2 regions of the Peribacillus sp. AS_2 genome follow, and region 2 is predicted to be linked to the other one. Evidence: a T-box and tRNA genes for the amino acid it is inferred to sense, from the RefSeq annotation. Region 2 holds a T-box; the other holds one or more tRNA genes.
The links. A T-box is a leader RNA that pairs with one kind of tRNA and senses whether it is charged. The one in region 2 lies ahead of OTG27_RS16415 (valine--tRNA ligase), so its partner is inferred to be a tRNA-Val.
Positions count from the first base shown of each region.

Region 1: it has a tRNA-Val gene. The T-box ahead of OTG27_RS16415 (valine--tRNA ligase) is inferred to sense a tRNA for this amino acid. The anticodon was not compared.

Region 1 covers NZ_JAPTGA010000004.1:420,226-436,818, forward strand. Annotated here, with positions in the region: gene OTG27_RS09945 (ABC transporter ATP-binding protein) at 1-121, opposite strand, end outside; gene OTG27_RS09950 (YhgE/Pip domain-containing protein) at 410-2,512, opposite strand; gene OTG27_RS09955 (DUF421 domain-containing protein) at 2,848-3,531, shown strand; gene OTG27_RS09960 (type 1 glutamine amidotransferase domain-containing protein) at 3,633-4,157, opposite strand; gene truA (tRNA pseudouridine(38-40) synthase TruA) at 4,268-5,005, opposite strand; gene OTG27_RS09970 (site-2 protease family protein) at 5,613-6,749, shown strand; one part of gene OTG27_RS09975 (IS3 family transposase) at 6,902-7,803, opposite strand; one part of gene OTG27_RS09975 (IS3 family transposase) at 7,803-8,061, opposite strand; gene OTG27_RS09980 (hypothetical protein) at 8,821-9,237, opposite strand; tRNA gene OTG27_RS09985 (tRNA-Val) at 9,860-9,931, opposite strand; gene OTG27_RS09990 (hypothetical protein) at 10,240-10,965, opposite strand; gene OTG27_RS09995 (hypothetical protein) at 10,957-11,220, shown strand; gene OTG27_RS10000 (hypothetical protein) at 11,724-11,945, shown strand; gene OTG27_RS10005 (phosphatidylglycerophosphatase A family protein) at 11,963-12,520, opposite strand; gene OTG27_RS10010 (alpha/beta hydrolase) at 12,711-13,433, shown strand; gene OTG27_RS10015 (YjcG family protein) at 13,523-14,038, shown strand; gene OTG27_RS10020 (GNAT family N-acetyltransferase) at 14,043-14,471, shown strand; gene OTG27_RS10025 (hypothetical protein) at 14,631-14,894, shown strand; gene OTG27_RS10030 (spore coat protein) at 15,127-15,615, shown strand; gene OTG27_RS10035 (hypothetical protein) at 15,670-15,960, opposite strand; gene OTG27_RS10040 (ATP-dependent helicase) at 16,112-16,593, shown strand, end outside.
Region 2 covers NZ_JAPTGA010000008.1:218,345-234,937, forward strand. Annotated here, with positions in the region: gene hemB (porphobilinogen synthase) at 1-774, shown strand, start outside; gene hemL (glutamate-1-semialdehyde 2,1-aminomutase) at 815-2,104, shown strand; gene OTG27_RS16400 (LysM peptidoglycan-binding domain-containing protein) at 2,508-3,908, shown strand; gene ysxE (spore coat protein YsxE) at 4,004-5,074, shown strand; gene OTG27_RS16410 (hypothetical protein) at 5,131-5,322, opposite strand; T-box leader at 5,549-5,777, shown strand; gene OTG27_RS16415 (valine--tRNA ligase) at 5,820-8,471, shown strand; gene OTG27_RS16420 (ATP-grasp domain-containing protein) at 8,528-9,373, opposite strand; gene OTG27_RS16425 (ATP-grasp domain-containing protein) at 9,342-10,283, opposite strand; gene OTG27_RS16430 (bifunctional folylpolyglutamate synthase/dihydrofolate synthase) at 10,382-11,671, shown strand; gene OTG27_RS16435 (prepilin peptidase) at 12,263-13,015, shown strand; gene OTG27_RS16440 (hypothetical protein) at 13,323-14,288, shown strand; gene OTG27_RS16445 (Maf family protein) at 14,476-15,045, shown strand; gene radC (RadC family protein) at 15,105-15,779, shown strand; gene OTG27_RS16455 (rod shape-determining protein) at 15,928-16,593, shown strand, end outside.

The sequences.
Region 1 (16,593 bases), on a different contig from region 2:
GGCCGACGATCGAAACGAAGCTTCCTTTCTCGACCTCTATGTTTATCTTATCGAGCACCTTTATGCTTTCTTTCTTTTCATTCTTAAAACTTTTTTCAATGCCATCTATTGTTAAATACATAAAGTCACCCCACTTTTATATCGCATCGATTTACTAAACATTATTTCTTAATAATGATTAATCCAATGGTTTTTGTCAACTATAAAAATGCAAAAATTCTAATTTATCGGTATTTTTCTATTCAACTGTCAATGTATTGATGAATATTCCAAACCTACATAAAAATACATATCTATAAATACCATTCAGCAAATAAAAAAACCCGAGCCCCTTTTAAGGGTTCAGGCTGAATATATCCATAATTTTCAACTTCAGTTAACCGCGGTCACCAGCACTCTTTCAATTACCTTAAAAAATCCTGCTTCCATACAATTTATCCTTCATCTTTTGTGTCCTTGCATGCAGAGGCTTTTTCAAAATGACACCTAAGATGAACGTGATTATTAAAAAGAGAATCAAGATAAAAATGTCCTTGCCAGCTACACTCCAGGTTATTCCCCCAACAGATTCACGAAGCAAACCCACAGCATAGGTGAATGGCAAGAAAGGGTTAATATGCTGAAAAAAGGGCGGTGTGACTTGAATGGGGAAGGTGCCTCCTGAACTTGATATTTGAAGGACCATCAAGACGACGCTTATCCCTTTTCCAACATTTCCAAGAACGGAAACGAAGGTGTAGACAATAAGTGTAAATACCGTACTTATCAGAACGGAAAACAGGATGTACTCAAATTTATCCGCTACATAAACACCGATAAGAAAGATGTTCCCAATAGAAACACTAAGGGCCTGCATCACCCCAATGATGAAAAATATTAGATACCGCCCGATATAAATTTGATACGGGCTGTAGACCTTTTGAGAAACACCCACGCTAAGCATGGAAATCAATATTGTACCGCCGACCCAAAGGGAAAGTGCCGTAAAGAAAGGAGACATGGCGGATCCATAGTTCGGAATCGGAAAGAGACTGTGTTTATTGAGCAGAACTGGTTCTGAAAAAAATTCACTTTCTTGTTCAATATCATTCCTTAGGAAATCGATCACTTCTTCCATATTATAAGACTTATCAATTTCCCTCATTTTAGAAGCCAGAGCCTTTATTTTCGTTTCGATTTCCGGAAACTTATTCTGTAACTTTTCAATATCCGCTGTACGTGTTCCCAATGTACGATTGGTCTCATTCAACAGCGTCCTCACCTCAGGAAGAACCTTGGTTCCCTCCTCCATCGTAAGCTGGACATTATTCAATATTGCTTCTGTTTCATTCCAGATTTCATTGAATTTTGGCCCCGTTTCCTTTGAATAGCTCTCCTGGAAGCTTGCCAAGACTTGATCGTTGTTCCTGCCAAGTTCGATAAGATTGCCGTATGCTCGGTCATTCAGCGCTTGAAGTTGGTTCGAAGCATTATCCCTTAGTTCATCAACCAGCTGTATTTCTGGCTGAAGCACGTTTTTCTCATTAAATTGATTGACTCTAACCAATAAATTATACATACTGTCCAAAAGGTACAACTCTTTATTTATCCTCGTTACACCTTGTTCCACTAGCTGATCCGACTCATTGTCAGGTAAATCCTGACCCGTTAACCGGTTTGCCAGCACTAAAATGGATTCATTATCGCTCCTTATTTTCGCAATATCATTTTTCAAGAGGGGATTGATTCCTTCGAATGCCTGCCTTGTTGAATCTACATAACTAGAAACGTCCGATACCAATTTGTCCTTCTGTGATGTTATTCCTTCTATCGAATTCAGGCCATCATTGACCCTCTTAATGATATCCTCAGCCTTTTTGACATGTGTTTGAACGGTTTTGATATTTTGTTCAAGCTCAGGCAGTTCAGCCTCTAATAAATAAACCATATTCTTCATTTTTTGAATCGTCGGCAACTCGTTTTGCAAGGTGATTCCCAGTTCATTAAAAATTGCAAGGATACTCCCACTAGCTGATTTGATAAAGGTTTTGCTCACATTGTCCACAATGCTGTTGGCACCCGCTGCCGTAATTTTAGGAGCAATGGAATTGATTTTTTCATTAACATAGTAATCAATCCCCGCCTTCTTAGGGTCATCGGTCATGATCGTCGCAATATGTTCGGAAAAGTTCTCCGGAATGATGATGGATGCATAATAATCACCCTTTTCCACCTTTTCTATCGCTTCTTTTTCCGATGTGAACCTCCAGCCCAGATCCTTATTATCCTTTAACCCTTCCATTACTTCCTTGCCTATGTTCACGGCTTTGCCATTTAACTCCGCACCTTTATCATTATTGGCAACACCGACAAGAATTCCTTCCGTGTTTGCATACGGGTCCCATGATGCAACAATATTAAACCACGCATAAATGGAAGGGATGAACATGAGAAAGACGACTACGATACAAACAAAGAAATTTTTATAAATGCTTTTTAAATCGTCAATGAAAATTTCCTGAATATTTCTCAAAACATACCCCCGTGCAAATGTATTTTGATACTATTATTCGTAGAAATTTCTTAATCGATACTAAGTAAACATATCCATGGATTCATCAAATAAAAAGGCAAGTATTGAGCGGCTTGCTTCATGATATTTCACTAATATGAATGCCTGGTTTATTGAATGTTGTTTCATAATTCATTTTTTTATGTATCGCACCAATCGTTTAAATCTATTAATTCAAGAGGGGTTCCCAAATCAAAGACGGTTTCTTGTCTGTTTCCTTTACAGAATAAATGGCAAGGTGTAAGAACATACTATCTCAAACGAACTGTCGGGAGTTTTGTAAGGGAGAAATCGTCATGTCGGAATCTGTTGAAATCATCTTTCGAACCTTTACCTCTTTTATTTTATTATGGGTATTTGTCCAACTTCTCGGTAAACAGACAATTGCCCAGAAGACCTATCACCTTTATATCGCTTCCATTACGATGGGGACAATTGCAGGAAATCTAGCATTCAATATTAAAATTAAATTCCTGTATTTCATCATTTCCATAATTATTATGGGTACCGTCGTTTTCATGCTCAATCTCCTAGCGGTTCGAAATCCGCGGTTCGGGAAATGGATTGCCGGAGAACCTGCCACTTTAATTCAAAAAGGAAGAATTCTTGAAGAGTCAATGGAACGGATGGGGTATTCACTGGATTCTCTTAAACAGGCTTTGCGGGGAAAAGATATCTTCAACATAGATGAAGTTGAATGTGCCATTTTAGAGATAAATGGTTCACTCTCTGTATTAAAAAAAGAACAATACCAAACTGCCACCAAGCAGGACTTACCAATACTGCCACCAGCAGGTTCTGTACCGATTGAACTGGTCTATGACGGAAAAATCTTATATGATAACCTAACCAAACACACCTACAATGAAGAATGGTTGATGGCTGAACTCAAAAAAAGGAACCTTGTTGTTTTTGATATCTCGTATGCTGTCGTAGGGACAAAAGGAAATTTATATATTGATTTGATTAAGGATCAATAAAGGAATTTTTTTTCATAATCACTATTAAAATAAATTCGGGTATGGATAAAAAAAAGTGTTTTTTCCAGAAGGAAAAAACACTTTTTCACCGTACTATAGATTTAACCCTTTTCAATCACGTTTATCAATTCCCTTAAATAATCCGGCAGATCAGGCGGACGCCTGCTTGACACAAGGTTTCCATCTACGACGACGGGCTCATCTATCCAAGTTGCCCCTGCGTTTTCCATATCATCTTTAATGCCAGGTGTACTCGTTACATTCTTCCCCTGTAAAATTTTCGCGGATATCAACACCCAACCAGCGTGACAAATTTGCCCAATGGGTTTTTTATTTTCTTCCATGCTTTGGATAAGTGATATCACTTCAGGAAACCGGCGAATTTTGTCGGGTGCCCAACCGCCCGGTACAAGAATGGCATCATATTCTTCAGCCTTGATACTGCCATACTCATAATCAGATATGGCTGGTACACCATATTTTCCAATGTATGTTTCATTCGACTTTTCTCCGGCGAGATGAACGATCGCCCCTTCTTCTTTTAAACGTAAAATCGGATACCAGAGCTCTAAATCTTCAAAATCATGGTGCACAAGACTGATTATTTTCTTTCCTGCTAATCTCATGAAAATCTCTCCTTCTTTCGTACTTTCCGCTTTACCATTCTTCCCTATTACTTCCCTTTTTCTACTGCCTGTACACATTACATTCATTAACACATGCATCAATATCCGGTCTAAAAATCAACCTTTACCAAGTATAACCCAGCTGCCTCCGCCATACGGCCCGTTTGGATTCTTTCTTTTGACTCTATAATACTTGGTATATTTTCAGCATCTATTTCATTTAACCCTACTTCTATCAACGTCCCGACAATCTTCCTAACCATATTATAAAGAAATCCATCGCCTCGCACCGTAATTTCGATGAAGCCGGCATTTTCTTCTATATCAATGGAATATATTTCACGCACCATGGATTTTTTCTTGGATTTTGCATTTGAAAAAGCAGTGAAATCATGTTCACCTATAAAATATTGACATCCTTTTTTCATTCTAGTGATATCCAGCTTTTCCTCTACATGCATACTATACTTTCGCATGAAAGGATTTGTATATGGCTCGTTCCAGATCTTATACAAATAGGTTTTATCCTTAGCATTATAACGGGCATGAAAACGTTCAGGGACTAGCGTAACCTCGACAATGCTGATATCTCTTGGTAAATATCTATTCAAATAATCCATGATTTCAACTTCAGTCAGATTTTCACCGATCTTAAAATTGGCGATTTGAGCAAGGGCGTGTACACCGGCATCCGTTCTGCTGCATCCGATGATCTCGATTTTTCCCCCTGCCATTTCCGTTAATACATTTTCTATTTTCCCTTGGATCGTATCATCACTATTACCAAGTCGCTGCCAGCCTTTATAGCGCCCGCCATCATATTGAATGGTCAATTTATAATTGTTCATTGCTTCCTCCTTATTTCATCTAAACAGAAAATTCTCAATAAAATACAAGCCCCCATACAACTCCTGCTGTATGAGGGAACAGATGGTCTTCTTAGAAAAACTTTTATATTGTTAAGGTTTTGTACCATATTTCGTTCGGGAGCACCCCACCGCTTACAAAGACCATGAATTATGTAAAGGTGACAGCATCTTATCTATCATTCGATAGTCAATCCTAGCTGAAATGCACTTCTGCATAGTGTACCAAAGTGGCTAGCGTCATGCAACGAACGATTCACCTTCACAGCAGTTTCTGTGCCACTTTGTGCAATGCATAAAAACACACAGGAATGATATTTGGATATGCTGTGACATCAAGGATTTGAGCCTTTGTTAGTTGATGACCTGTTAGGGCCCTAAATATTAAGGAAAGAACTCTATCTTAATTATAAAAAAATGTAATACTTGAATGTTAATATTCTAGAAAAATATCACTGAGATGATAATAAATGGATTATCCAATACGATATAATAAGGATATTAGCAAGATCATAAATCAAGAAGGAGCTCAGATAGACATAGTGTCACTCGGGTCATCTGTTTTCCCATTTACTCTAGGAGGTACATTTTGAAAGAATCTAAATCGAAAAAAGGATGGGTAGGTTTGGGGGCAATCGGGTTATTTTTCCTTGGAAAAATGAAATGGTTGTTTGCGCTATTGAAATTAGCAAAAGTAGGTTCCCTGATTTCTATTTTCGTTTCATTAGGAGCGTATGCTTTGGTTTACGGTTGGAAATTTGCCGTAGCCCTAGTCTATCTAATTTATATCCATGAAATGGGGCATTTACTTGCTGCAAAGAGAAAAGGCATCAAAACATCCAATGCCATTTTCATCCCTTTTGTCGGAGCATTAATTGCCCTTAAGGAAGAACCCAAGAATGCTAACCAAGAAGCTTATCTTGCCTTCGGAGGTCCTTTATTAGGTACATTAGCATTTCTACCAGCCATCCCCTTATTTATGATGACGGAAAATCCATTTTGGCTTTTAGTTATTACACTTGGAGCCATGATTAACCTATTTAATCTAATGCCTGTGCACCCTCTTGATGGAGGACGTATAGTGGGAGTCATCTCCACAAAGCTTTGGGTAGTAGGGATTATCGGGATGGTTGTATATTTATTTCTCCATCCAAATCCATTCTTAATTCTTTTCTTATTATTGGGCATTTCTAAGTGGTGGAAAGAAATTCGTAGCGAGACAACAAGAAATCAAAGAGACATCATCATAGAATTGAATCAATTTGGATTAAGGCAACTAGAACAATATGCAGCTGCAACAGATGAAGAAAAAATTCGCCTGGTTAATATTTGGAATATGGAATCGAGCCAACAATATGAAAAGTTTAACAACATGAAGAGTTGGCATATCCCGCTATTTGATGATAATAAACTAAAAGAAAAACAGCTGACCGAGGTGAAATTAAATATGTATAGATCCTTAATGAATGCTGCTAATACGAATGAATATCAGAACGGACCGACCGATTTTGAAAATATAGGCACCTATGAACGAATAGCAGCAAAGTTCTTTAAAGAAGTGCAAGAACAAACTGAAATTAGGGATAAAGAGAAATCCTATTACTCATCGAGTCTCAAAACAAAAGTCATCTGGTTCTCAATATACATTGGGCTTGCCATTTTCTTAATGATAACAAGCTTATATGCAGGTGATTTAATGGAACAATATAAAACTTCATTACCGTAATACATTATGAAAGGGGGACCTCATTTATGGGTGTCCCCTTTGACTGTCCATTTATTTAGGCTTTTGAAACATTAATGTTAATTATGTATAAATAAAAGAGACTACTTCTTGTACATAACCCTGTCAAGTAGACAATAAAAAAAGAGTATTTTTTAAGCTGCGGCCTTTTCTCGATATTCAATTGGGGAAAGGCCGTTGAATTTCTCTTGAAAGCGATCCGTATTGTAAAACTCTATATACTCTTGAATAGCTAGATAAGCTTGCTCTGCTGTTTTTGGACATGTTAAATATAACTTTTCTGTTTTTAAATGTGAGAAGAAGCTTTCTATACACGCGTTTTCGTGACAATTGCCACTACGAGAGTGGCTTCCTCGAATGCCGAGTTCCTTCACCTGATTTTCATATGATTTCGTCGTATATTGGAATCCTTGATCTGAGTGCAGGAGAGCCCCCTTGCTAAACGGCTTGTCCCTTAGCTGGTTTAGCGTATTATGAACCAATTCAAGATCATTTCGTGTAGAAACTTCCCATGCAACAATTTCATTATTATACAAATCTAAAACGGCGGAAAGGTAGGCAAACGTGTCTCCAATCCGTACATAGGTTATATCTGTTACTAACTTATGAAACCTCATCTCTGCGTAGAATTCACGATTTAAGACATTATGAAATACAACTGACCCTCTTCGACCGTAGAAAGGGCGTTTCTTCCGAATGACTGATTGGACCCCCAACTCTCTCATTAATCGACGAACACGCTTGTGGTTTACAACGATTCCTTCTCTGGACAAAGCTCCAGTCATCCGTTTATATCCGTAGTAGGGGTGTAGCTTATGGATGGCTAAAATATGTTCCTTTATCCATAAATTTTTCTCAAGTCGCAAAGAACGAGCAGAATGTGTCCTCCGCCATTTGTAGTATCCAGCCTTTGAAACTTCAGCGATTTTTAATAGCCACGAAAGTGGGTACGTTTTCCTCAAACCATCGATTATTTGAAACCTTTCGGCTTTCAGGACCATTCCTTCCCATGTAGATTTGGATTGCGCTTTTTTAAATAATCCACCTGCGCTTTTAGATAGGTATTTTCCTCTTCGACACTAGAAAAATTCTTACGGTTCCATACACCACGTTGATCTTCAAAAGACTCGTTATTCTGCACTTTCTTCACCCAACTGGCTATCTGTGCATCACTTTTAATACCAAAACGCTCACGAATCAGGCGATATGACCAACCTTCCTCCACTTTCAGACGAACCACTTCTCTCTTTAATTCTTCTGTATACGCTTGAAACGTTTGCCCCTTCTTTGCCATACAAAAAATCCCCTCCAGATTGACAGTTAAGAACATTTTATCATGTTCTCTTTTTTCTCTGTCTACCTGAAGGGGATAATACCATCTTGTACTCTCTTTTATTACACCTATATTACTAAAGCTCCTGTTAATCGAAGAAAGATCATCAGTATTATCAAAAACTTAAACACCAAATATCTCAGTTCCTAAAATCAAATATACAAAAGGAAATATTAATAAAACCGAAATTACAATGATAGCACTAAGCATCCAAATCTATGCCCATAACATTGACGGTTCTGTTAATACCATCTTATATAGCAAGAAATTGGTCTCGATTAAATTGCTTCAAGTTTGGCTGGATAAAAACATCGTAATTATGGTCTGCTGTATCTAAATTACTGCCATGAACAAATCGTTGGATGAGCAGGTCATAATACTTATCTACACAATCGTTCTCTGGAGCCGCTTGACCAATAATCTCTTTCCTCTTTATCTAGTATATGTTGTTCATTAAAACCTCTCTTCAGAGGTATGTTCAGTCCAGTGTATTTCTTTTGTCAAGCAATCGATATCTCTTAAAAGTCGAGCACGAACTTTGAACTTGATTTTCTCTTTGTTTATTCATCAATCTTTCTAAGACAACTCTTCTTTCTCTGGGTCTTGTCTTATTGGATACCAGTTTAATTTCTCACTCAAAATTCAGCCAGAGAGATTCTCCAAGGAGGCTTCTTTTTCTTGTTTTAGTTTAAAGTCGGGTCTCCATTTTCTTAGAGTACATTAATTTATTAACATTTTATCCAATTCACGAACTTTATCATATGACTCCAATAGTTGTTCAGGTATTAATGTTCTCCCATAATCCCAAGCATTAGTTTCTATTTCAGATTTTAGCTTTTCTTTTTCTTCTTCGTGACCATACATTAAAATCCTTAAATCATGTTTGTTTTTCTTAAAATCTAAATAATAACCAATCATACGATAAAGAATAATTTTAACAAAGTCTTCCTCTGTCTCTTTTATTCTAATTTTCCCTTTATAACCGTTAACTTGAAGGTAATTGAATTTTATAGTATTGGTCGATACGTTATAACTCATAGGTGCACTTAGATTATTGTCAAATTCATAAATAATATCCAAATTGTGCTCATTTAATGTGTTTTTAATTATCTTTTCGATATCGCTTATATAAAGCATTTAACAATCACTTCCCTTTTAAAGACTTACCAAATTATAGTAGTAGATTAAATACTTCATCCTTTATCAATATAATAAACTGTTGAGGTATTAAAATCATCCGTTAAAAACAAAGGGAATATTTACTATATAATACTGAAGTGGAGGGTAAGGGTTGTAATTCTTCTCTATATTGTTCTACCATCATTTTAAGTGAAGGCATTGTATTATACTTTTCAAGCCAAGAAACATCGTTTGCTGATATTTTGCATAGTCTTCATGCGTCATGTTCAGGGCTTCCTGGAAGTATTCCCGTGCATGGTATTCAGTAGTGAGTAATCCAACACATTATAGTAAACTGGATTTTACCGAAGAATATGATTATGTACCTTTTAAAGAAAAGCCAAAAATACGGTCTTATTTTTAACCTCCATCGTTAGCTGAATAAGCAAAAAGCTTTACCTACAGTTCCTTGAAATATTAATTATTACAAATAATTGACCTGTAGTACGTTTAAATCCTTCTCAATCCGCCACCATTACGCCACCAATTGAGTAAATAATACATTATGACCTATATCTTTAAAAACAAAAAAAAGACCCAAACCCTTGTTATATCAAGGATTTGAGCCTTTGGCAGTTGATGACCTGTGAGGGATTCGAACCCACGACCCCTTCCCTGTCAAGGAAGTGCTCTCCCACTGAGCTAACAAGTCGTATGTAATCAAGCTCTATAGAGCTTGGTTTAAAACTTACTTAGTTGCTGACTTCTTTTCTGAACAAGATTTATTATATAGTGGTATTCAAAATAAAACAAGTAGTTTTGCTAAAAAAGTTTTTTTCCGTAAAGTGTGGTCTTAGGCGTTAATCCCTGAAAGTACGATCTGACCCCCAAATTTCTCGGAATAGAATCTACCTCACCTTTTTCAAGGAGAATCCAGGGCTCCTAATCATACGTTTACTCGACTTTAATTAACAAATATGATGTCCATTTACTCAATCTAAGACTAAAGCAGAAAGATCTTTACATTGGAGAAGGGAATCTAGCAGCCTGAAAGTTTGTTAAAGATGCTTCTGCTAAAATTTCTCCGTTTGCATCTGCGCTAAATAATACTTGTACCCGATCTCCTGCTTGTAACTGAAGGATTGTAGTAACCGATAGTCCAATAGGTCTTGATTTCTCCAAGAAGTCATTAACAATATCTAAATTATCTCCGTTTACGTTAATGGAAATGGATGCGACATATCCTTCTTTTGAAGAACTCCTTTTTTTGTCTTTTGAAGGATGATGTTTTCTGCAATAATCACAGTTGCAACTATTTTTACTGCAATAATCACATTTGCAATTATCTTTTTTGTTTTTTGAGGAATCATTGCTTTTACTTTTTGACGGACAAAACGAGACTTTTGCTGTTATCTCATAAATTCCATCCTTAGTTGGAATAAATGTTGATATGTGCGGATTATATTCATCCGCTAAATCAAACTGTTCAGTTTGGAATAAAACTTTTACAGAGGGAGTTAACGCTGCTTCGTATAGTTGTGGTGTATTCTTATTAGCCCTGAACGCAGATGCTCTTACTAGATTATGTTTCTTATTGTCACAGTGACAGTCATTATGTTTCTTATGGCACAAATGACAGTCATCGGTTTTCTTTTGCTCACAGGTACAGTCACTGTGTTTTTTATGACAACAATGACAATCATCCGGTTTCTTTTGATGACAAATACAGAGTTTCTTATGGCACAAATGACAGTCATCATCTTTCTTTTGCTCACAAATACAGTCATTGTGTTTCTTATGACAACAGTGACAATCATCCGGTTTCTTTTGGTGGCAAATACAGACATTGTGTTTCTTATGGCAGCTATGACAATCATCCGATTTCTTTTGGTGACATATACAGTCATTGTGTTTCTTATGGCAGCTATGACAATCATCCGGTTTCTTTTGCACACATTTCTTATTAAGATATGTGGTGTCTATAAAGGAATTACAATGTGAAATGGAATTATGATTTTTAATTATAATCACCTTTTTCTTTTTTATTTTCGGGTTATTTTATTCATTAAAAGAAAAGATGTTTGTACATATGTTACAAATTTGAAAATATATCTAACTTAAACAGCAAAAATCTACTGGATTATATATCTTATTAAGAAGGTGGTCGTTAACAATAAGGAAGGTATTTTTGTGGATATTATCGGGGAAACATATTCTTTATTCTCAATCTGAAAATGAGGTGAGGTATAATCGCACTTCAGTTTTGGTTGATGAAGAACCTAGCTACTGAGATTCTAAGAGGACTGTTAGAAGAAAGGTCAGAAATTGAGTACATAAATTGTTTTTTTGTTAAAAACTCTACATATAATATTAAAAAAGTTATAATTTCATCTTCTTCCATTCACCCCACAACAAGACAGAACGAACATTCGCTTTTCACTTGCATATAAAACGTATGTTCGCATATAATGATAGCAAGCAAGTCAGCAAAGGAGTGACCGGGAATGAAATATATACTTCGTAAACATATGGAAGAAAATGCTCCATTAGAAATAATTTATCTCTCCGAACAAGGTAAGATTACACAACGGAAAATCCAGGTGCTTGAAATTTATCCAGGCCATATTCACGCATTCTGTTTTCTAAGGCAGACAAAACGGACATTTAAAGTAGCCAACATCCTTTCTGCCCGCCTCATTAAGGCCAGGTTTTACAGGTCTGGCTGAACATTGCTCTTCAAGGTTCAACCTATTAACTCTTCTTCTTCCTGGATGTCCTTTTCCTGTTCAGTTAACGATTCCTCTTCATCTCTCAGACGATGAGCTAACCTTGAGGCGGCACTCGCGGCAATGCTTGCAACGATGTCATCCAGGAAGGTATGCACGATTCCTTCTTGCTTCTTATCAAGTTCGTGTATGACGCCTATTTTATTTTTATCCAAATGGCCAAAGGTTGTTACAGCAATGCTTCCATAACCGAGTACTGCACCAAAGGCAATCGTTTCATCCACTCCGAATAGCCCTTCATCCGATTCAACAATCGATTGCAGGGGTTCTGATAGTTTTTTTTGCTCTGCCAGTTTATCCAGCTCCACACCGACTAAAATGGCATGTTGAATTTCCCTTTTCAACAGGACACGCTCAACGCTGTGGATGCATTCCTCCAGCTTAAGATCAGCCTTGTACGGGAACTGCAATTCATAAACGATTTTTGCAATTGCCTCCACACTGACACCACGCTCCAATAATGTTCGTTTAGCCGCCTTTGTCACTTCCCTGCTGTGCACGTGTACATCTGCCATTTTATTCGCCACCTTTTTTTGTATTATTTTTCTATATCCTTGTATTATAGCACCTTATAATTTAAATTTTTAGAAAATAGAACGAAAATTTTATATTCCAAATTCTTGTCGCGGGAAAAAGTTGCAAGGCTATGCTAAAATAATCAAGTAAGTTGTTTTTCATTATTAATTATCATTGAGGTGCGGGAGAATGAGTTTACGCAAAGGCACAATTAAAGAGTACATGTTTAAAAGCGAAGCTTTAGCAGAAGAATTGGAATTGCTTGTCTACTTGCCTGCTAATTATTCGCCATTGTATAAATATTCGCTTGTGATTGCTCAGGATGGCCGTGATTATTTTCAAATGGGCCGAATCGGTCGGGTAGCAGATGAACTGTTAGGGAACGATGAGATCGAGAATATCATCATTGTCGGCATTCCTTATAAAGACCGCTTTGACCGCAGGCGCAAATATCATCCGGACGGGGAACAGCATATTGCATACATACGTTTTCTTGCCCATGAACTAGTTCCGTTTTTAGATGATGAATTCCCAACCTATCAAATGGGACATGGTCGAACTTTGATCGGTGACTCTCTTGGCGGTACAGTTTCTCTATTGGCCGCTTTGCAGTATCCGCATACATTCGGTAAATGCATCATGCAGTCCCCGCTTGCCAATGAAGCAGTAATGGATGCTGTACGTAATTTTGAGGATCCGCATCTCCTCGAACTTTACCATGTGATCGGGACCGGTGAAACGGATGTACCGACGACGGATGGCAATAAGGCAAACTTCATAGAACCAAATAGGGAATTGCATAAATTAATAAACCAAAAAGGATTTCCTTGCTTCTATGAAGAATTTGAAGGTAATCATACCTGGAAATACTGGCAGGCAGATTTGAAACGAGCACTATTGGAAATGTTCTAATTACTCGAAATCATCTGTTTGGGATGGTTTCAAGAAAAAAACATGTCCAACTATAATACAACAATAAAAAATATCAGGAGGTTTTATTTATGAAATATGGTGTTGCAATTTTCCCTTCAAAAAAACTTCAAGATTTAGCTAACTCCTATCGCAAACGGTATGATACGAAGTATGCTTTCATACCACCGCATCTAACGCTTAAACCAACGTTCGAAGCGACGGATATGGAAATTTCAACAATCGCGGAACAATTAAAAGGCATTGCTCAAAAGTGCAGACCTTTTACGATGAGCGTAACCAAAACGAAGTCTTTCCAACCCGTAAGCAATACGATTTATTTCAAAGTAGAATTATCCGAAGGGCTTCAAGAGCTGCATGATGCGCTTAACAATGAGGATTTCATAAAAAGTGAAAGTGAACATGCATTTGTCCCGCATATTACAATCGCTCAAGATTTATCCGATAATGAGCATTCTGATGTTTTAGGCCAATTAAGCATGCTTGACATCAGCCATGAAGAAGAGGTGAAACGAGTTCACTTGCTGTATCAACTTGAAGATGGGGCATGGACCGTTTATGAAACATTTAGATTAGGAGCTGAATGATTTCGTGTTTGTAAAAATCGCAGAGAACAGCCAAGAGCTTGAAAACGCATATATGATTCGAAGAAAAGTGTTCGTCCAAGAACAAAACGTCCCTCTTGAAGAAGAGATCGATGAATATGAAAAAGATTCCACACATTTCGTTTTATATGATGAGCAGCATCAGCCAATCGGTGCTGGCCGCTTCAGGGTCATTGACAACATCGGTAAAGTACAGCGCATTTGTGTACTGTCATCGGGCCGTAAGAATGGTGCCGGCGCCATGATCATGAATGCTATTGAGGAATACGCAATCCAGCAGGAAGTGCCTCAATTAAAGCTTGATTCCCAAGTGCATGCCATCCCTTTTTATTCAAAATTAGGTTATGAGATCGTTTCCGACGAATTCATGGATGCTGGCATTCCTCATAAAACGATGAAGAAAACCATTTTTTGATATAAAAAAGCTGTCCTTTCAGTCTTCTGATTGGACAGCTTTTTTTGTTCGTTCATGGACTTAAATTATCGTTTTATGAAAAAAACCATTTCCGTTCAATGGCAATCTCATCAAAAATACATAGTCTATATATAGAAAGCAAGAAGGAGGGAAAATTTTATGGGTAACAATGATTTTAACCTGGATGAGTCTCAAAAAAGACTGATGGAGCTGCTGGTTTCGAGGACTTTGAGAAAACATGGTTTCAAAAAGGAAAAGGTCGATCTAACTGAAAAAGAGAGAAACAACCTTAAAGAAACCGTTCGTTATTTACAAGAGCAATCACTAAAAATCATAAACCAAGAAAAGAACATCACGGAACATGATGTTAATCCAGTTACCAATTCCATTCACAACAAATTCACGGATTCCAAAAATAAATGACGCACCATATCACCTAATCACCTTACTTGCTGGCGAGAAATAAGTAAACCGAGACATAGCAGCACTTACATTTCATTCCTAAAGCTCCAGCTTCTTTATTATTCATCCCCACACACTAATACTTTCTCTAAGTATTTAAAAAATAGACGAATGAACTGATTTATTCGTCCAACCCGATTAACCATCAAAGCATATTTTAATAGGGAATAAAACCTAAGGAGGAAAAAACAACATGAACCAAAATGTATATCGTAGCAATTGTAACACACATGATGACTCTGAAAGGTCATGGTCGGCTCTAGATTCCGCTTCCAGGCATCCCCTTTCAGGATTCTGTAACGACGATGACACAAAGATTGACCAAGATGCAAGACAGGATAATAATCAAGTTCAGCTTTCTGAAGAACTTATTTACATTAAAGATTCTTGTAATGTAAATATCACTTCAACGGATGTTAAAGCGGCCCTCTCACTACAAGCTGCTCTACAAGCTGCAATTGCGGTCATCGTAAGCATTTCCGTTGCAGATGCTGATAATGCTGATAAGATCACTCAACAATTAATCCAATCTTCTAATGTTAAACAAATCACGCGCCAAAAAACAATTGTTGAAAACAGCCGTGATATCGACATTACAACAACTGATGCACAAATCGCTCTAAACATCCAACTTTTATTGCAACTATTGTTAGCCCTAATCGTGGAAATAGACATTCTTTAAGAAGTCAGTACAAAAAGGACACTTCACGTGTCCTCTTTTGTCTTTCTGGAGGAACTAGACAATTTCGTTGATGAACCTGCCTTTTCCTGTCATTCCAGCCGTTAAATCTTTCCTGACGCTCCTGCCCATTTCATGTTGATATGTGCCTGCTCCATATGCACTTACCCGAACATTATCTTGAATTTGATTTAATCCTTCAACGCTTTCCCTTTCCAACACCTGATCAAAACGGATGGGTTGAATGGGTGCCGCTCCTTTAACAATTCTTACTTTCCCTGCAGCTTCGACCGTCCGGTTGGCATATTGAATATAATCAAATTGTGTGACAGGTGCTATATATCCCATAGTAACCCCTCCTTATATTGAAATAGTTATGTTGTCATTTAATTCCCCTGCCAGAACAATATTTAAACATGATTTCCACATTCTTTTTTCCTAATCTTCTGGTATGATGAGTATTGCCGATATTTTTAATAGATTAGAGGTATCCATTTATATGAATCAAGCAAAATCTGGCAATGAAATCGTACATTTACATACCGTTTCAGCTGGTGAGCTGCAGACACTTTTTGAAAAAGGAAAACGTGATCAGCTTTCTTGTATCATTTGTCATAAACCAGTGAAATTATTTATTGGAATCCATGAGACACCTTATTTTTATCATAGCGACCCATCGCAGGGACCCTGTGAAATGCCAATTTCAGAATCCATAAATGTAGATAAGCCCTTAGAATATATGGAACAGAATGGATTTAGGATTCCAACATCACGAACCATTACTGAAACGAAAACCATTACCGAACCTTTCCTTAAAAGCCGCCCCATAACCGGCAATCCGAAATATTCAGATAAACCATATGACATGGCACAATCAGAGGAACCATACTTTCAAGAATTATCCTCTTCAGGGGTTGTTCTCGATGCAGAGCAACTCAAAGCGGTAATGACGATCGATGGACCCATCCTTGTCCTTTCAGG
Region 2 (16,593 bases):
ATTAAATCAGTCATTTTATTCGGTGTCCCTTTTGATCATGATAAAGACGAACAGGGAACAGGGGCATTTCATCACAACGGACTTGTGCAAGAAGCAACCCGCTTTATTAAAAAACAATATCCTGAAGTTATTGTCATAGCGGATACCTGCCTTTGCGAGTATACAAGCCATGGCCATTGCGGGGTCGTTGAAGGGGAAAAAATCCTTAATGACGCTTCTCTTGACCTTCTTGCCAAAACGGCAATCAGCCAGGCTGAGGCCGGCGCGGACATCATTGCGCCTTCCAATATGATGGACGGTTTCGTTGCGGCCATCCGTGCAGGTCTGGATGAAGCGGGTTATGAAGATATTCCGATCATGTCCTATGCGGTGAAATATGCTTCGGCTTTTTACGGCCCATTCCGTGATGCCGCGAATGGTGCGCCGCAATTTGGCGACAGGAAAACTTACCAAATGGATCCCGCCAATCGCCTTGAAGCGTTTCGTGAAGCTGAAAGCGATGTTGCTGAAGGTGCGGACTTCCTAATCGTGAAACCGGCCCTTTCCTACATGGACATCATCAGGGACGTTAAGAATAACTTTAATCTTCCGATCGTTTCCTATAATGTCAGCGGTGAATATTCAATGGTCAAAGCTGCTGCCCAAAACGGCTGGATTGATGAAAAAGCGATAGTGATGGAAATGCTGACAGGCTTGAAACGCGCAGGTTCCGACTTGATCATCACGTATTTTTCAAAAGAGGTAGCACGCTGGATTAACGAAGATAATCAATGATAAAAAAATATAACCTGTAATGGAAAAAGGGGATTGAATCATGCGGTCATATGAAAAATCGAAAAAAGCTTTTGCCGAAGCAAAAAATTTGATGCCAGGCGGCGTGAACAGCCCGGTACGTGCCTTCAAATCTGTGGACATGGATCCCATTTTCATGGAGCGTGGAAAAGGCTCGAAAATGTATGATATCGATGGAAATGAATATATCGACTATGTTCTTTCATGGGGACCGCTCATCCTGGGTCACACGAATGACCGTGTCGTGGAATCATTGAAAAAAGTAGCGGAGTCAGGTACAAGCTTTGGAACCTCTACATTGGTTGAGAATGAACTGGCCAAGCTGGTCATGGAACGGGTGCCTTCGATTGAAATGATCCGGATGGTATCATCAGGAACCGAAGCGACGATGAGTGCGCTAAGGCTGGCACGAGGCATTACAGGCCGTGATAAAATCCTGAAATTCGAAGGTTCCTATCATGGCCATGGCGATTCATTGCTGATCAAAGCGGGTTCCGGCGTTGCAACATTAGGTTTACCGGATAGCCCAGGTGTACCGGAAGGCATTGCAAAAAATACGATTACCGTAGCATATAATGATCTTGCTGCAACCAAATATGCGTTTGAACAATTTGGCGAAGACATCGCCTGTATCATTGTAGAACCTGTTGCAGGGAATATGGGTGTGGTCCCGCCACAACCTGGTTTCCTCGAAGGCTTACGTGAAGTGACGACCCAATACGGGGCTTTATTGATCTTTGACGAAGTCATGACAGGGTTCCGTGTCGGCTATAATTGTGCACAAGGCTATTTTGGCATCGCACCTGACCTGACTTGCCTTGGGAAAGTAATTGGCGGCGGCTTGCCTGTCGGAGCATTCGGAGGCAAGCGCGAATTCATGGAACAAATAGCCCCGAGTGGGACAATCTATCAAGCGGGAACATTGTCCGGTAATCCTCTTGCCATGACGGCCGGCCTTGAAACGCTGAGCCAATTGACTCCAGAATCTTATGTTGAGTTCACCCGAAAAGGGGATATGCTCGAAAAAGGAATTGGAGCGGCAGCGGATAAGTACGGTGTTCCCCATACATTCAACCGTGCCGGCTCCATGATTGGACTTTTCTTTACTAATGAAGATGTCGTAAACTATGATACAGCAAAAACATCCGATTTAGAGTTCTTTGCTTCCTACTATAGGGAAATGGCGAATCAAGGCATCTACTTGCCGCCGTCACAGTTTGAAGGGTTATTCCTTTCCACTGCACATAGTGATGAAGATATCGAAAAAACCATTTCTGCCGCAGAACAGGCTTTTGCCAAATTAAAAAAATGATTCAAAGCTTCAGGAGCTACCGCGATATTCGATAATGATAAATTTGAACTGGCTGCCATTTTTCCAAAAACTTTTGGAGAAATGCAGCCAGTTTTTTTGAATTCAATCCGTATTTGTAAGAACCGAATTAAACGTCACGGCCGAATTAATTGGAGATGGTCTAAATAATTGGTAGAAAGCAGAATTAATAGGCTGTTGGGAATTAATATGGCGGTATGCCGAGCGGGTTTTTCAAGCTGATTGTTATTCCCGCTTGATTTAGCCTGAAAATTGAACCTCTTTCTTTTAATTCAGGGAATATCTAAGGAGAGCTGCAAATGAATTAAGGAATAAACAGCTTCCTCCCTTCATAGATTGATATTGGTATAGGTACCGTTTCATGAAGCTGAAAGGAGGAGTTGTCTTGTCGCAAGAAAATGAATCGTATTTACGATTTTCTTTAGAGGAATCCGTTTGGTTCCAGAAGGGACAGGAAGTGGCTGAGCTATACTCTATTTCCCTTGATCCAAATGTGTCGATTCAAGAAAGTGATCAATATGTTTTTATACGAGGCTCGTTGGATTTAAGCGGTGAATACAAAGACTCGCAAAATGGTGAAGAAGAGGAGTTTTCGCAGACCTTTTTGCCAAAAGCGGTTCAAAAGGTCGAGAGGCATCCCAATGGACTTAATGAGTTCACACACCGTTTTCCGGTTGATATAACGATTCCGAATAATCGGATTGCCTCTTTGGATGAGGTTGATGTCTCGATTCAAAGCTTTGATTATGCCATGCCAGAGCATAACTGCTTGAAATTGCAGGCGGACCTTTTGATAACCGGAATCTATAATGATTCATATGTGGAAGAACGGTTTGATACTGAGCAGGAAGTTGGGGAAACGGAGGATCAGGAAGAAACGGATGGGGAAAATGAGTCATATATTCCTTATGCAGCCGCAGTGCCGCCAATCCCGGATTTTCAGCCCGTTTTCCGTGATGAGGAGGAAGAAGAGTTATACGCGCCTTTTTCTGCAGAGTCAAAACGGGTTTCTGAAGCAAATGAAGAAGAAGAAGAGGAACCGATTTATTTAAGCGATCAGCATAATGCTCCCGTTTTTGAAATTCCTGTTTCACCATATCCTGAAGAGGAGGAATGGGAAACGGAAGTGCATAGACAGGAAGAAGCTCAAGCTGTAGAGGAAGAAGTAATTGGTGATCCGCCTGACTCCCCGGAAAAGGTACCTTCCATGGGAGAGGCAAAATTGGAGGAAGAACCAAGCAGGCAGGATTCCTTGGAGATTCCTAGAGTGACATTTATAGAAGAAGTAGAAGAAGAGCCAAGTCAAGCAACCAATCATGAAAGTAGCCCAGTTTTAAATGTAGAAACCGAGGATGTCATCCGGCAGGAAGACGATGCCGTTACAGCGGGTCCTATCCTTAATGAGAATGTGAAGGTGGAGCAGGAAGAGGAATCCAATTCGTCCATAAGCGATCTATTCAAAAAGAGGGAAAGACCTGCGCCTCCGGCTAAGGAGGTTAAGAGTTTCAAAGGCAGGAAACAAGCAGCGGAACGTGATGAAAAAGAAACGGCCGATCATGATGAAAAGCAGCTTTCCATCATGGATTTATTCGGACGGAAACAAGAAGAAGAACTGGTAAGGATGAAGGTTTGCATTGTTCAGCAAGGGGAAACGCTTGATGACTTGGCTCAACGATATGATGTTACGGTTCAATCGATCCTTTTCAGCAATGAATTGGAGTCGAATCAGAACGTTCATGAAGGGCAAGTCATTTATATACCGAAGGCGGTTGCGTATAAGAATTGACCGGGACAGAGAGCAGGGCATATGCTCTGCTCCTGTTTTTTAAATGCTAGAGGAAGCGGATTTTTTAGTTTTTTTAGAGAAAGTGAGTGAGTCTCGTGAGGGAAAACGAGAATCAGCAGCCTGCCAATCGGGATCGGGACACGGAGACCGTATTGAAGGAATATGCCATGTATGTACAATATATTGAGGACTTCGGGCGTGTAAAAAAAGTATACAGTGATCGCGGTACTTTTGCCTTGAAATCCATGTCACCGCATAACGGCATTGATTTTATCAAAAATGTTCAAAAACTGTACCATCGCGGCTATAATCGAATCGTTCCCATTTATCAAACAATGGATCAGCGTTACGCCGTTCTTCATAATGGACGTTTGTATTACCTGATGCCCTGGCTCAATGATGAAAGGGACGGGGAGCGCGATGAAAAGCATAAGCAATTGTTCAGGGAGCTTGCTCGGATGCATACACTTTCCGTTAAGGAAATACAAGTGGATATTGAGGAACGGGAAGCACATTATGAGCGGACGCTTGATGCCTGGAATAACGAAAAGGAATTTATAGAAGAGTATATTGTCAGCTGTGAAAAGAAGTGGTATATGTCTCCTTTCGAACTGACGGTTTGTTCTTTCTACACTGATATTTCACAGGCGCTGAAGTACTCGATCAAGAAGTTTGAAACCTGGTATGAAAAAACGAAGGATAGTGAAAAGGTTCGAACCGTGGTAACGCACGGAAAGGTTTCTTTGAAGCATTTCGTTTATGATGAGCGGGGATATGGCTACTTCATCAATTTTGAGAATTCGAATACGGCTCCGCCGCATTTCGATTTACTGCCATTTCTCGTTAAAGCGGCCAGGACCTATCCTGTCCAATGCGATGACTGTGTTGACTGGCTATATAACTATTTTCGTTATTTTCCGTTAAAAGAAGAAGAATTATTGCTCATGCAAAGTTATCTGGCATTCCCTGGATCAGCTTTGGAATTAGTGAAGGGTTATTCCGATGGCAGGGGCCATCGTTCAGAGCTTGATAATGTCACGCAACTTCAGCGGCAATTTTGGCTATTGAAAAATATTGAATATATGGTGATGAGAATCGAAGAAATCGAACAGAAGAAAAAGGCGGCTGCCGAGGCTGCCAAAGAAGAACAATCACCCCCAAGCTAAATATACATGATTGGATCATCTCCAGTCATGTATATTTTTTTGCTGTAAGGGAATAATTAAATCCATTCGAAATACAAAGACATGGCCAGGAAAATAAACGCGATAAGCAGGAGCATATCGAAAAAAGTCGGGAAAATCAGTGTACGTAATCCTTGGAATACGATAAAGGGGACGATGAACTGCTGGCAGACACCGCGGAATTTTTTCACCCAAGGCGGTAAAGTATAGGGAGTATATCTTCGCTTCATATTATTACCTTCCTTTTTAGGACTTCTTATATTCTATGGGTGGGCAGTGAAAAAGGTGAAACAGCCGTCACATTCACTGTTTCTGGAGGATAAAATAAAGAAAATGAACATGAATGCATCAAATGGGATGATTCCTGAGAAAGTAAGCGAAAAGATGATTGACTGGAGCCCCATGTTTTTTGTACTATATACTATATGCATTCAATGTTTTTACATATGAATATAAATCAATGCAAAGACCGGAAATAGTAAGATGAAATGCACTTTTCAGAGAGGAAACCAAATTGGTGCGAGGTTTCCAGGCAGCAGCATCCGAAGTCGTCCGCGAGCAGTCTTCGTGAACTTCTTAGTAGCGAAGGCCGGTGAAGAGCCGTTATCCGATTTGAGAGCCGAAAGGGATTCTTTTCTTTTTCGGAAAAAAGGTGGCACCGCGAACAACTTCCTTCGTCCTTTTGAGATGATGGAAGTTTTTTTTATGCCCAAAAGGAGGAAATTATATGGAAGAGAACCAAATTTCAATGCCGACTAAATATGATCCGCAGACGATAGAGAAAGGCCGCTACAAATGGTGGCTTGATGGAAAGTTTTTCGAAACGACGGGTGACGATAAAAAAGAACCATACACGATTGTCATCCCGCCGCCTAACGTTACAGGTAAGCTGCATCTTGGCCACGCTTGGGATACGACACTTCAAGATATATTGACACGCATGAAAAGGATGCAAGGCTATGATGTTTTATGGTTACCAGGCATGGACCATGCCGGTATTGCCACTCAAGCGAAAGTAGAACAGAAACTTCGTGCGGATGGCGTGAGCCGTTATGACCTTGGGCGTGAAAAATTCGTGGAAGAGACATGGAAATGGAAAGAGGAATATGCGAGCCATATCCGTGAACAATGGTCAAAGCTAGGTCTTGGACTTGATTATACCCGTGAACGCTTCACCCTGGATGAAGGTCTTTCAAAAGCAGTGCGCGAAGTGTTCGTTTCGCTTTATAACAAGGGCTTGATTTATCGCGGCGAATACATCATCAACTGGGATCCATCAACGAAAACGGCGTTATCCGATATCGAGGTCATTTACAAAGATGTGCAGGGCGCATTTTACCATATGAAATATCCATTGGTTGACGGATCGGGTGAAATTGAAATTGCCACCACCCGTCCAGAAACGATGCTTGGCGATACTGCTGTTGCTGTACACCCTGAAGATGACCGTTATAAACACTTGATCGGCAAAAAGGTCCGCTTGCCAATTACAGGCAGGGAAATCCCGATTGTCGGTGATGATTATGTCGATATGGAATTCGGTTCAGGCGCGGTCAAAATTACTCCTGCTCATGATCCGAATGACTTCGAAATCGGGAACCGTCACGACTTGGAGCGCATCCTTGTCATGCATGAAGATGGCTCGATGAATGAAAAGGCCGGTAAATATGAAGGCATGGACCGTTTTGAATGCCGTAAGCAAATCGTCAAGGACCTTCAGGAAGAAGGAGTACTCTTCAAAATCGAAGATCACCTTCACTCAGTAGGCCATTCAGAGAGAAGCGGTGCTGTTGTTGAACCATATCTTTCGACGCAATGGTTCGTTAAGATGCAGCCGCTGGCTGATGCATCCGTTGAGCTTCAAAAAGGAACCGATGAGGAAAAAGTTCATTTTGTACCGGACCGTTTCGAGAAAACGTACCTGCATTGGATGGAAAATATCCGCGACTGGTGCATTTCCCGTCAGCTTTGGTGGGGTCACCGCATTCCCGCCTGGTACCATAAAGAAACAGGTGAAGTGTATGTAGGTCATGAGGAGCCGGCGGACGCTGAAAACTGGGAACAAGATACAGATGTCCTTGATACATGGTTCAGCTCGGCATTATGGCCATTCTCGACTATGGGCTGGCCTGACAAGGACAGTGTCGATTTCCAACGTTACTATCCAACCGGGGCACTTGTAACAGGCTATGATATCATTTTCTTCTGGGTATCGCGGATGATTTTCCAAGCTCTTGAGTTCACAGGTGAACGACCATTTGAAGATGTGCTGATCCACGGACTGGTTCGTGACGAACAGGGGCGCAAGATGAGTAAATCGCTAGGCAATGGTGTCGATCCGATGGATGTCATCGATCAATACGGTGCCGATTCCCTGCGTTACTTCTTATCTACGGGCAGCTCGCCAGGCCAGGACCTTCGTTATAGTACGGAAAAAGTCGAAGCAGTTTGGAATTTCTCCAATAAGATTTGGAACGCATCACGTTTTGCTTTGATGAATATGAATGGCATGACGTATGAAGAAATCGATTTAAGCGGTGAGAAGTCTGTAGCCGATAAATGGATCTTGACGCGTTTGAATGAAACGATTTCCAACGTAACCAGACTTGCGGACCGTTATGAGTTTGGTGAAGTGGGCCGTGTGCTATACAACTTCATTTGGGATGACTTCTGTGACTGGTATATTGAAATGGCGAAGCTTCCGCTATATGGAGAAGACGAAGCGGCTAAGAAAACGACGCGCTCGATCTTGGCGTATGTACTGGATAACACAATGAGATTGTTACACCCGTTCATGCCATTCATTACCGAAGAAATCTGGCAGAACCTACCGCATCAAGGTGAGTCCATCACTGTTGCCGCTTGGCCGGAAGTGAATGAAGAGTTGACTGATACAGCTGCAGCCGAGGAAATGAAGCTGCTTGTTGAAATCATCCGCTCCGTCCGTAATATCCGTGCTGAGGTGAACACACCGTTAAGCAAAAAAATCAATTTGATTTTAAAAGCGAAAGATGAGGCCATCTTAGTGACATTACAGAAAAACAGCAGCTATATCGAGCGTTTCTGTAATCCTGAACAATTGACGATCGGAATCGAAGTCGAAGAGCCTGCTCAAGCCATGACAGCTGTCGTAACTGGCGTAGAACTAATCCTTCCGCTTACAGGACTGATCAATATTGACGAAGAAGTGAAACGTCTTGAAAAAGAACTCGACAAACTTAATAAAGAAGTTGAGCGTGTACAGAAAAAATTAGGCAACGAGGGCTTCGTTAAAAAGGCGCCGGCAAGCGTCATCGAAGAAGAACGTGCCAAGGAAAAAGACTATAGCGAAAAACGCGACTCTGTAATCCACAGGATCAGCGAACTGAAACAACTGTAAAACAAAAGGATGAACCAGCTTGAAGCCGGTTCATCCTTTTTCTGTTTAGATGCTATTTAAGAAGAGGATATGCTTTCTTTTATGAATGTAAGGTACTCCCATACGATATTCATATCACTTAGTGCACTTAATGTCCGGCTCCCGACGACATCCTCAATTTCGTTCAGCATGAGGCTGCCATCTTCGGCAAATATGAAATCGATACCGACCAGGCCGAAATCAAATGAACCCATTACTCTTTCAACAAGGGCTAATTCAGATGCAGTCAGCTCATATAGCGAAGCCGATCCGCCCAGCGTATAATTTGCCTTGAAACTGGAAGCGGATTCCCTGAGTACAGCAGCCTTCACTTTATTACCAACCACAAAAACGCGGATATCCCTACCGAATAAGCCAGGTTTTTGAACTATCCAATTCCCATCATTCAGCTGGGCAAGATCATCGGCATGCTCGATTAGAAATACTTGTTTCCCGCCGCGGCCGCTTGTTTCTTTAGCAATGAAAGGGAGCTCCATGTCATCGGCACTCGGCCTTCCGTTACAATATACGGTATCGGCCATTGGAATCCCCAGCGAGGACAAATATTGATGCGTCTTTGCTTTGTCATTCGCGATTTCCGATACGAAGGAGGAGTTAAAGCAAGCAATCCCCAATTGCTCAAGTTGCTTAGTGAAAAAAGGATCGATGGTCCGGACGATGGCAAAGTCCGGCAATGAAATTGGCTGCATCTCATGTTCCACATACAAATTGTTGAAGCGATGTCCGATACTAAGGTCTTCCCGAAAGTGAAAGTGTAAATCAAGTTCAAGTTTACTGGCTTCGTCAAGCATCCAATCTATGTATCCTTTATTTTTCAAGGCATCCTCACGGTTATAAATCAACCAGCCTGCTTGTTTTTTCATCAGATGCACTTCCTTTTCCTAATTCTTTCAAGATATAATCGAACATGCTATCGGCGATGTTGATGCCAGTACATTCATAAATGTTCAATAAATGCGAATTCGAATTCACTTCGCACAGAAGCGGACCTTCTTCACCAAACAGCAAATCGACGCCAGCGAAGTCGGCACCCAGAATTTGCGCACATCGAATGGCAAGTTGTGCTTCTTCACTGGTGGGGATATATGGTGTAGCCTGCCCCCCGGCAGTCATATTAGCTCGGAAGTCCTGCTCGGAATGACGTTGCATCGCTGCTATGACTTGATTGCCCACGACATTCACGCGAATATCCCGACCTTTACTGTGCTCGATGAATTCCTGGATGATAAATGGTTTGTGGCCAAGATCACGGACTGTCTTCAGTAACTCATCCTCTGATTGGATTAAATATACTTGTTCCCCAAAAGAACCGTATGCTTCCTTAACGATAAGAGGATAACCGAGTTCATTGCCGATTTGGATGAAAGCATCCATATTGACCCTTTCAATCCCTTCGTACGTAAAAGGGGGAAATATGGTTTTCGGCATCGGTATGCCATGCCCTGTTAAGGCTTGATGTGTTTTTGCTTTGCTGTCGCATATATCGATTGCTGCACTGCTGTTATATACGGGGATGCCGAGCAATTCCAAATGGCGCGCCAAATGAATGTCTTTATCCATGAACAGAACAAAATCCGGCAGCTTATCAAAGTTTCCTTTAAGCAGCGGCACTCCTTTTTCGATTATGGGCATGAGATCTGAATTGCGGATAAGGGTTGCCGTGATATCTTTCCTTTCAGCCGCCTCTTTAATGAACAAAGCTAAACTGGAAAACTTATCATGCTGTAAATAGCCGTTGACGACAATCCAGCAGTGGAAATCTGAAGTTTTCATGGTAAAACACTACCTTTCATCTAGGTTAATCGTACATATATTGATAAAATAATCTTAACGCATAAGAGCGGTATAAAGAAAGAGGAGGCTCCACGATAATGGTTACAACCATGAAAGAAATCAATCAATTTTTTGAACGGCGCCAAGTTCGATTGGGCATGAATTTTGGCCTGTCACGGATGGAAACATTGTTAACTAAATTAGGCGACCCGCACAAGGAGCTAAAGTATATTCACATTGCGGGATCCAACGGGAAAGGATCGACACTGCAATATATTAAAGAAATTCTGCTTGCCCAAGGGATTCGGGCCGCTTCCTTCACTTCTCCTTATTTAATCCGGATGAATGAACAGCTGAAGGTGAATGAGGATGAAATCAGTGATCAGGAATTCATCGATGTCTTCCGGAAGCTTTGGCCGATCATCCATGAGATGGACAGCAAGGGGAATGGTCCCACCCAGTTCGAAATTTTGACTGCAATGGCATTCTCTTATTTTAGCAAAAAGGAAGTCGATTTGGTTTTGATGGAAACCGGTTTGGGAGGTAGGCTTGACACAACGAATGTCATCCAGCCGTTTCTTTCGATCATTACCTCGATCTCTTTGGAACATACGAACATCCTGGGTAACACACTTGGGGAAATTGCTTTTGAGAAGGCAGGTATCATAAAAAGCGGGGCGCCGGTCATCAGCGGAGTCACAGCCGGGGAACCAGCAAAAGTAATTGAAGAAAAAGCGTCAGCTTTAGGCGTACCTTATTACCAATTGGGCAAAGACTTTCGTGTTAGCGATATGAAGCGAAGTGAACGTGGACAAAGTTTCTCATTTGCGCTTGCCGATAGGTCAATCGAAAATGTGGAAATGCGGATGCTGGGCCGTCATCAAATGGAGAATGCGGCACTGGCCATTGCTGCTGTCACAGTAGGGATGGAAAATATCGATGAAAAAAGCATCCTTAAAGGAATAGGGGCAGCAAAATGGGATGGGCGCTTTGAAAAAATATCGGATGAGCCGTTGGTGATCATTGATGGTGCACATAATCCTGCTGGCATCGACGTACTGAAGGAAACGCTAAAAGTGCATTACCCCGACTATAAGTACCGATTCGTATTCAGCTCATTTAAAGATAAAAACTATTCCGAGATGCTTCATGGACTGGAAACGGGGGCAATGGAAATCATCATTACCGAATTCGACCATGAACGGGCGACGGATGCGAAAACGCTTTATGAAAAATGCAATCATCCAAATAAAAGTATAAATAAGGATTGGCAGGCGGCAATAACTGAAGGCAGAAGGAAAACGGGGGATAAAGAGATTCTTGTCATTACAGGGTCCCTTCATTTCCTTTCACTTGTGAGGGAGTTCCTCATCAGAGAAGATGCCTAAAGGATGTGCATTACCGCAATGAGGCACTTTATCATGGAAACCAAAGCAAAGCGGGTTTGCCTACAGTTTTTTAGGGAGGGGTGCAATTTAAACGTTGATTTCCACTCCAGGCACTCGCTTTCCGCGGGCGGTCCGGGAGCCTCCTCGGCGCCTTGCGCCTGCGGGGTCTCCTCTGGACTCGCTTTTCCCGCAGGAGTCTCGTACCTTCCGTTCCAATCAACTTTGTTTTAACTTTTATATAAAACCCCTTTGCCAAAAGTCTTTATTATTTTCGTAAAATTGAGGCTGTCATTGACTTCACTTTCATTTATGATTTGGTGAAAGATATGTATTCAAAGGTCCTTTTCTCTTGTTAAAGAGCCTCTTGAAAAGAAAAAACTCCAATAGAGTGATTGATAACAAATCACCCAGTTTATTTGTTAAAATATGATTATATATTGCATTCCATATGAATGTTGAATAGTAGGATCTGCTTAATAAAATGACGGGAGGGATGAGCATGAAGAACCCAATGGTTAATTACATAGCGGAAGGGACTTTTATATCAGGATTTCAAAGAAATGCAATCGAATCCTCATGCACGTTGCATAAATGATGGCTATCCATATCTATCTCTTCGTATTGGGCTTGATTTTAGGCTCATTCTTTAACGTTGTCGGTTTAAGTGTTCCAGCTGGTCATTCATTCGCGAATCGTCGTTCCGCCTGCCCTTCTTGCGGGCGTACATTGACATTCTTCGAGTTGATACCGGTTATTTCTTATATGTTGCAAGTCGGTAAATGCCGGGGCTGTAAAGCAAGGATATCCCCCCTTTATCCGGCCGTGGAAATGCTGACCGGTGTTTTGTTTGCCTCTGCTCCGATATTCCTTGGCTGGTCGGGCGAACTGTTGGTTGGCTGGATATTGATTTCATTATTTATGATCATCTTCGTGACTGATGTCGCCTTTATGCTCATACCCGATAAAATACTGCTTTTCTTTATAGTGATTTTTATTGTTTTAAGAGTCTCATTTCCACTGACGCCCTGGTGGGATTCAATTGTCGGGGCAGCGGTTGGCTTTAGCCTGCTGTTATCAATCGCGGTTGTGAGTAAGGGTGGCATGGGTGGCGGTGATATCAAGCTGTTTGCAGTGATTGGCTTCGTATTGGGATTGAAGCTGGTGCTGCTATCGTTGCTTTTTGCGTGCTTTTATGGGGCATTGCTTGGCATCACCGGATTGCTGACCGGAATCTTAAAAAAGAAAACCCTTATTCCTTTCGGACCGTATATTGTTTTTGGGACATTGACTGCTTATTTTTGGGGCGATTCGCTATTACATTGGTATGTAACATTTTTAAGATGAGCTTAAAGGACCATCCTGATCCAAGAGGAATTTGTCAAAAATCACCTGAACAATATCCCAGTAGGGAACCATCCCCATTTGACGGCAAGAGATTATGAAATGATGGAGGGATGTATGTAATTCGTGAGAGGTGATATGGAATGGTTCATGAAGCAATAGTACCAGTACACGGAATTCCTTTTTTGTTACCCATATATGAATAGGGAAATTTGACGAAACCTATTAATGACAAGACGACAAAAGTCTTGTTATTTTTTTTTCCCTCTATGATAGGATGAAAAAAATGATCTGGAGGGGAGGAAAAAAATTGGGCAAGCCGGAACAAAGCAAGGGTGTAACGATTAAAATAAATGGGGAAGAAAAAGTATTTGGCGAGAAAAAAATTGAAAGTCAAGAGGCGGCGAGTAAGGAGCAGGAGCAGGAACAAACTGATGAGAGTTTCGAATGGATACTCCCTGAGGATTCAAATGAAGGCAAGATCGTATTGGTACCCACACCGCCAAAGAAGAAAATGCCGAAGCTCATCGGCTTTGGTACCGGGTCACTGAAAAGCTCGGATAAAAGACCGATCAAGACATTCATGATTGCAGTCATCTGTGCTGTGTTTTTTGGGTCGATTCTTGGCTTGATCGCCGTTAAAACGATTACAAAGGAAAAAGCCCAAGTATCTTCGGTCGAGACCCCGATTCCAACCGAAGCCACTGTTGAAGATAAAAAAGCGGCAGTGACTGAACCGGGAAACCAGCTGAAGACATTCCTTGTACAGGGAGGAGTATTCAGCAGCGAGGATGCGGCAAGGCAAATTCAAAAGAAAATCATTGAAAAGCAGGTTCCTGCTGAAATCTTCAAATTGGAAGAAAGCTATTATCTATTTCTGGGGTCGGCAGAGAGTCTAGCTGCAAGTAAAGAACTGGCCTTGTTCTTAAAGTCATATGATGTGGATGTATATTGGAAGGAAATCAATTTTGAAGCGGCCGGGACAAGCCAAGAAGATGAAAAAACCCTCGACAAGATGAAGGCAGTATATGCTTCGTTGGCAGAAACATCCGCAACAAAGCTTCGCGGAAAGGCAGGGACGGTAAACGGGGAAACCCTGAAAAAAAACATGGATGAACTGAAGGCGGCGAAATTATCGCCGGCGTTTTCAAAGATGAACGATGACCTGACTGCTGCGGCAAAGTCGATTGATGAATATGAGACTTCCAAAAATGAAGAAAAGCTATTCCAGGCTCAAGAAAGTCTTCTGAATTTTTTATTGAATTACCAAAAGTAAAGAAAAAAGGGGGGCTGCCAAATGGGACAAGCCTCCCAATATGAAACCATCTGTGATACCTTTTTTATTTTCAGGGAAATACTTACAGGGATTTGTCGATTCCTAGTAAACAATAATTGTGGATTGCACCATTATTTGATAGGATAGATATGTATCTCCCTATGTAAAGAAAGGTGACTTTTATATTATGCAGCCATTGATTTTAGCTTCCTCATCACCACGTCGTAAAGAACTTCTTCAATTTCTTCAAATCCCCTTTGAAAGCATGAATTCCAATGTTGATGAAAGTATTGATGAAAACATGTGTCCTGATGCAGCGGTGAAAGAACTGGCATCCCGTAAAGCGGAAGCCATCGCAGCAAAATTTCAGGAAAGCTGGGTAATCGGCTCGGATACCGTTGTTGTCCTTGATGGTAAGATTTTGGGTAAGCCGGTAAGCAGGGCGGATGGAAAAAGAATGCTGGAAATGTTATCAGGACGGACACATGAAGTATACACAGGTGTCGCCATCCTGTTCGGAAAGCATCGCAGAGTATTCGCAGAAAAAACGGAAGTGACATTTTGGGAGCTGCCAGAAGCTGAAATCGAACGATATCTGGATAGCGGGGAACCTTTTGACAAAGCTGGCGGCTATGGGATTCAAGGATACGGATCTCTTCTTGTCAAACAAATCAAAGGGGACTATTTCTCAGTCGTCGGGCTTCCGGTCTCAAGACTGGCCCGGGAACTTAAAGCGATGCAGGAAGAGTTAGGATAATCAGATTTCCCCTGGCATCTTCCCTTTTCTAAGGAAGGGTTGATCTTTTGAGCGAAAAAATGTTAATACGGGATTACCCGAAAGAAGAGAGGCCGCGCGAAAGGTTTCTCCAGGACGGGCCGCAAAGTCTTTCCAATCAGGAATTGCTTGCTTTGCTATTGAGGACGGGATCAAGGGAAGAATCAGTCCTGCAACTATCCGGCAGGCTCATCAATTCCTTCAAGGGCCTGCGGCTGCTAAAAGAAGCCTCAGTGGAAGAACTGACCGTGATTAAAGGGATTGGTGAAGCAAAAGCGATACAAATCCTGGCCTCTGTCGAACTTGGCAGGAGAATTAACAATTTGAATGACCAAGACCGTTATGTGATTCGATCTCCTGAAGATGGAGCTAATTATTGCATGGAGGAAATGCGGTTTTTATCACAGGAACATTTCGTCTGTCTCTATTTAAATACGAAAAATCAAGTGCTGCAAAAAACTACGATATTCATCGGGAGCCTCAATGCCTCGATCGTGCATCCGCGCGAGGTCTTTAAAGAGGCTTTCAAAAGGTCAGCTGCCTCTATCATTTGTCTTCATAACCACCCCTCCGGAGACCCCTCTCCCAGCAGAGAAGATATTGAAGTGACGAAAAGGTTAGTCGAATGTGGTAAAATAATCGGCATTGAAGTATTGGACCATATCATCATCGGGGAACATAAATATGTTAGCTTGAAGGAAAAAGGTTATTTATGACACTATCAAATTTTTTGACGATACGATATAATATTGTTTATGATTTTTAAAAGAGGAAACTTTTTCAAAACTCTTATTGTCAAAAAACGACAAATTATTATTTGAACTTATAAAAAGGCATTTTTGTTTACGAAAGGGAGATACCAGAATGTTTGGAATTGGAGCAAGAGATATAGGGATTGATTTAGGAACGGCGAATACGCTTGTCTATGTGAAGGGAAAAGGCATCGCAGTACGTGAACCATCGGTTGTAGCGGTGCAAACAGATACAAAGCAAATCGTTGCAGTCGGAAACGATGCGAAAAACATGATCGGCCGTACACCTGGTAACGTGGTTGCCCTGCGCCCGATGAAGGATGGAGTAATTGCCGATTATGAAACGACGGCTACCATGATGAAGTACTATATGAAGGAAGCTCAAAAGAAGGGCGTATTCGGCAACAAGCCATATGTCATGATTTGTGTGCCTTCTGGAATTACGGCAGTTGAGCAGCGTGCAGTCATCGATGCAGCAAGACAAGCTGGAGCCCGTGACGCATATCCTATCGAAGAACCGTTTGCAGCAGCGATCGGTGCGGACCTTCCCGTTTGGGAGCCTACAGGCAGCATGGTCGTCGATATCGGCGGAGGGACGACGGAAGTGGCCATCATTTCCCTTGGCGGAATCGTTACAAGCCAATCGATCCGTATTGCCGGTGACGAAATGGATGATGCCATAATCGTCTACATCCGTAAGAACTACAATTTGATGATCGGTGAGCGTACTGCTGAAGCGATCAAAATGGAAATTGGTTCTGCTGGAGACACGGAAGGC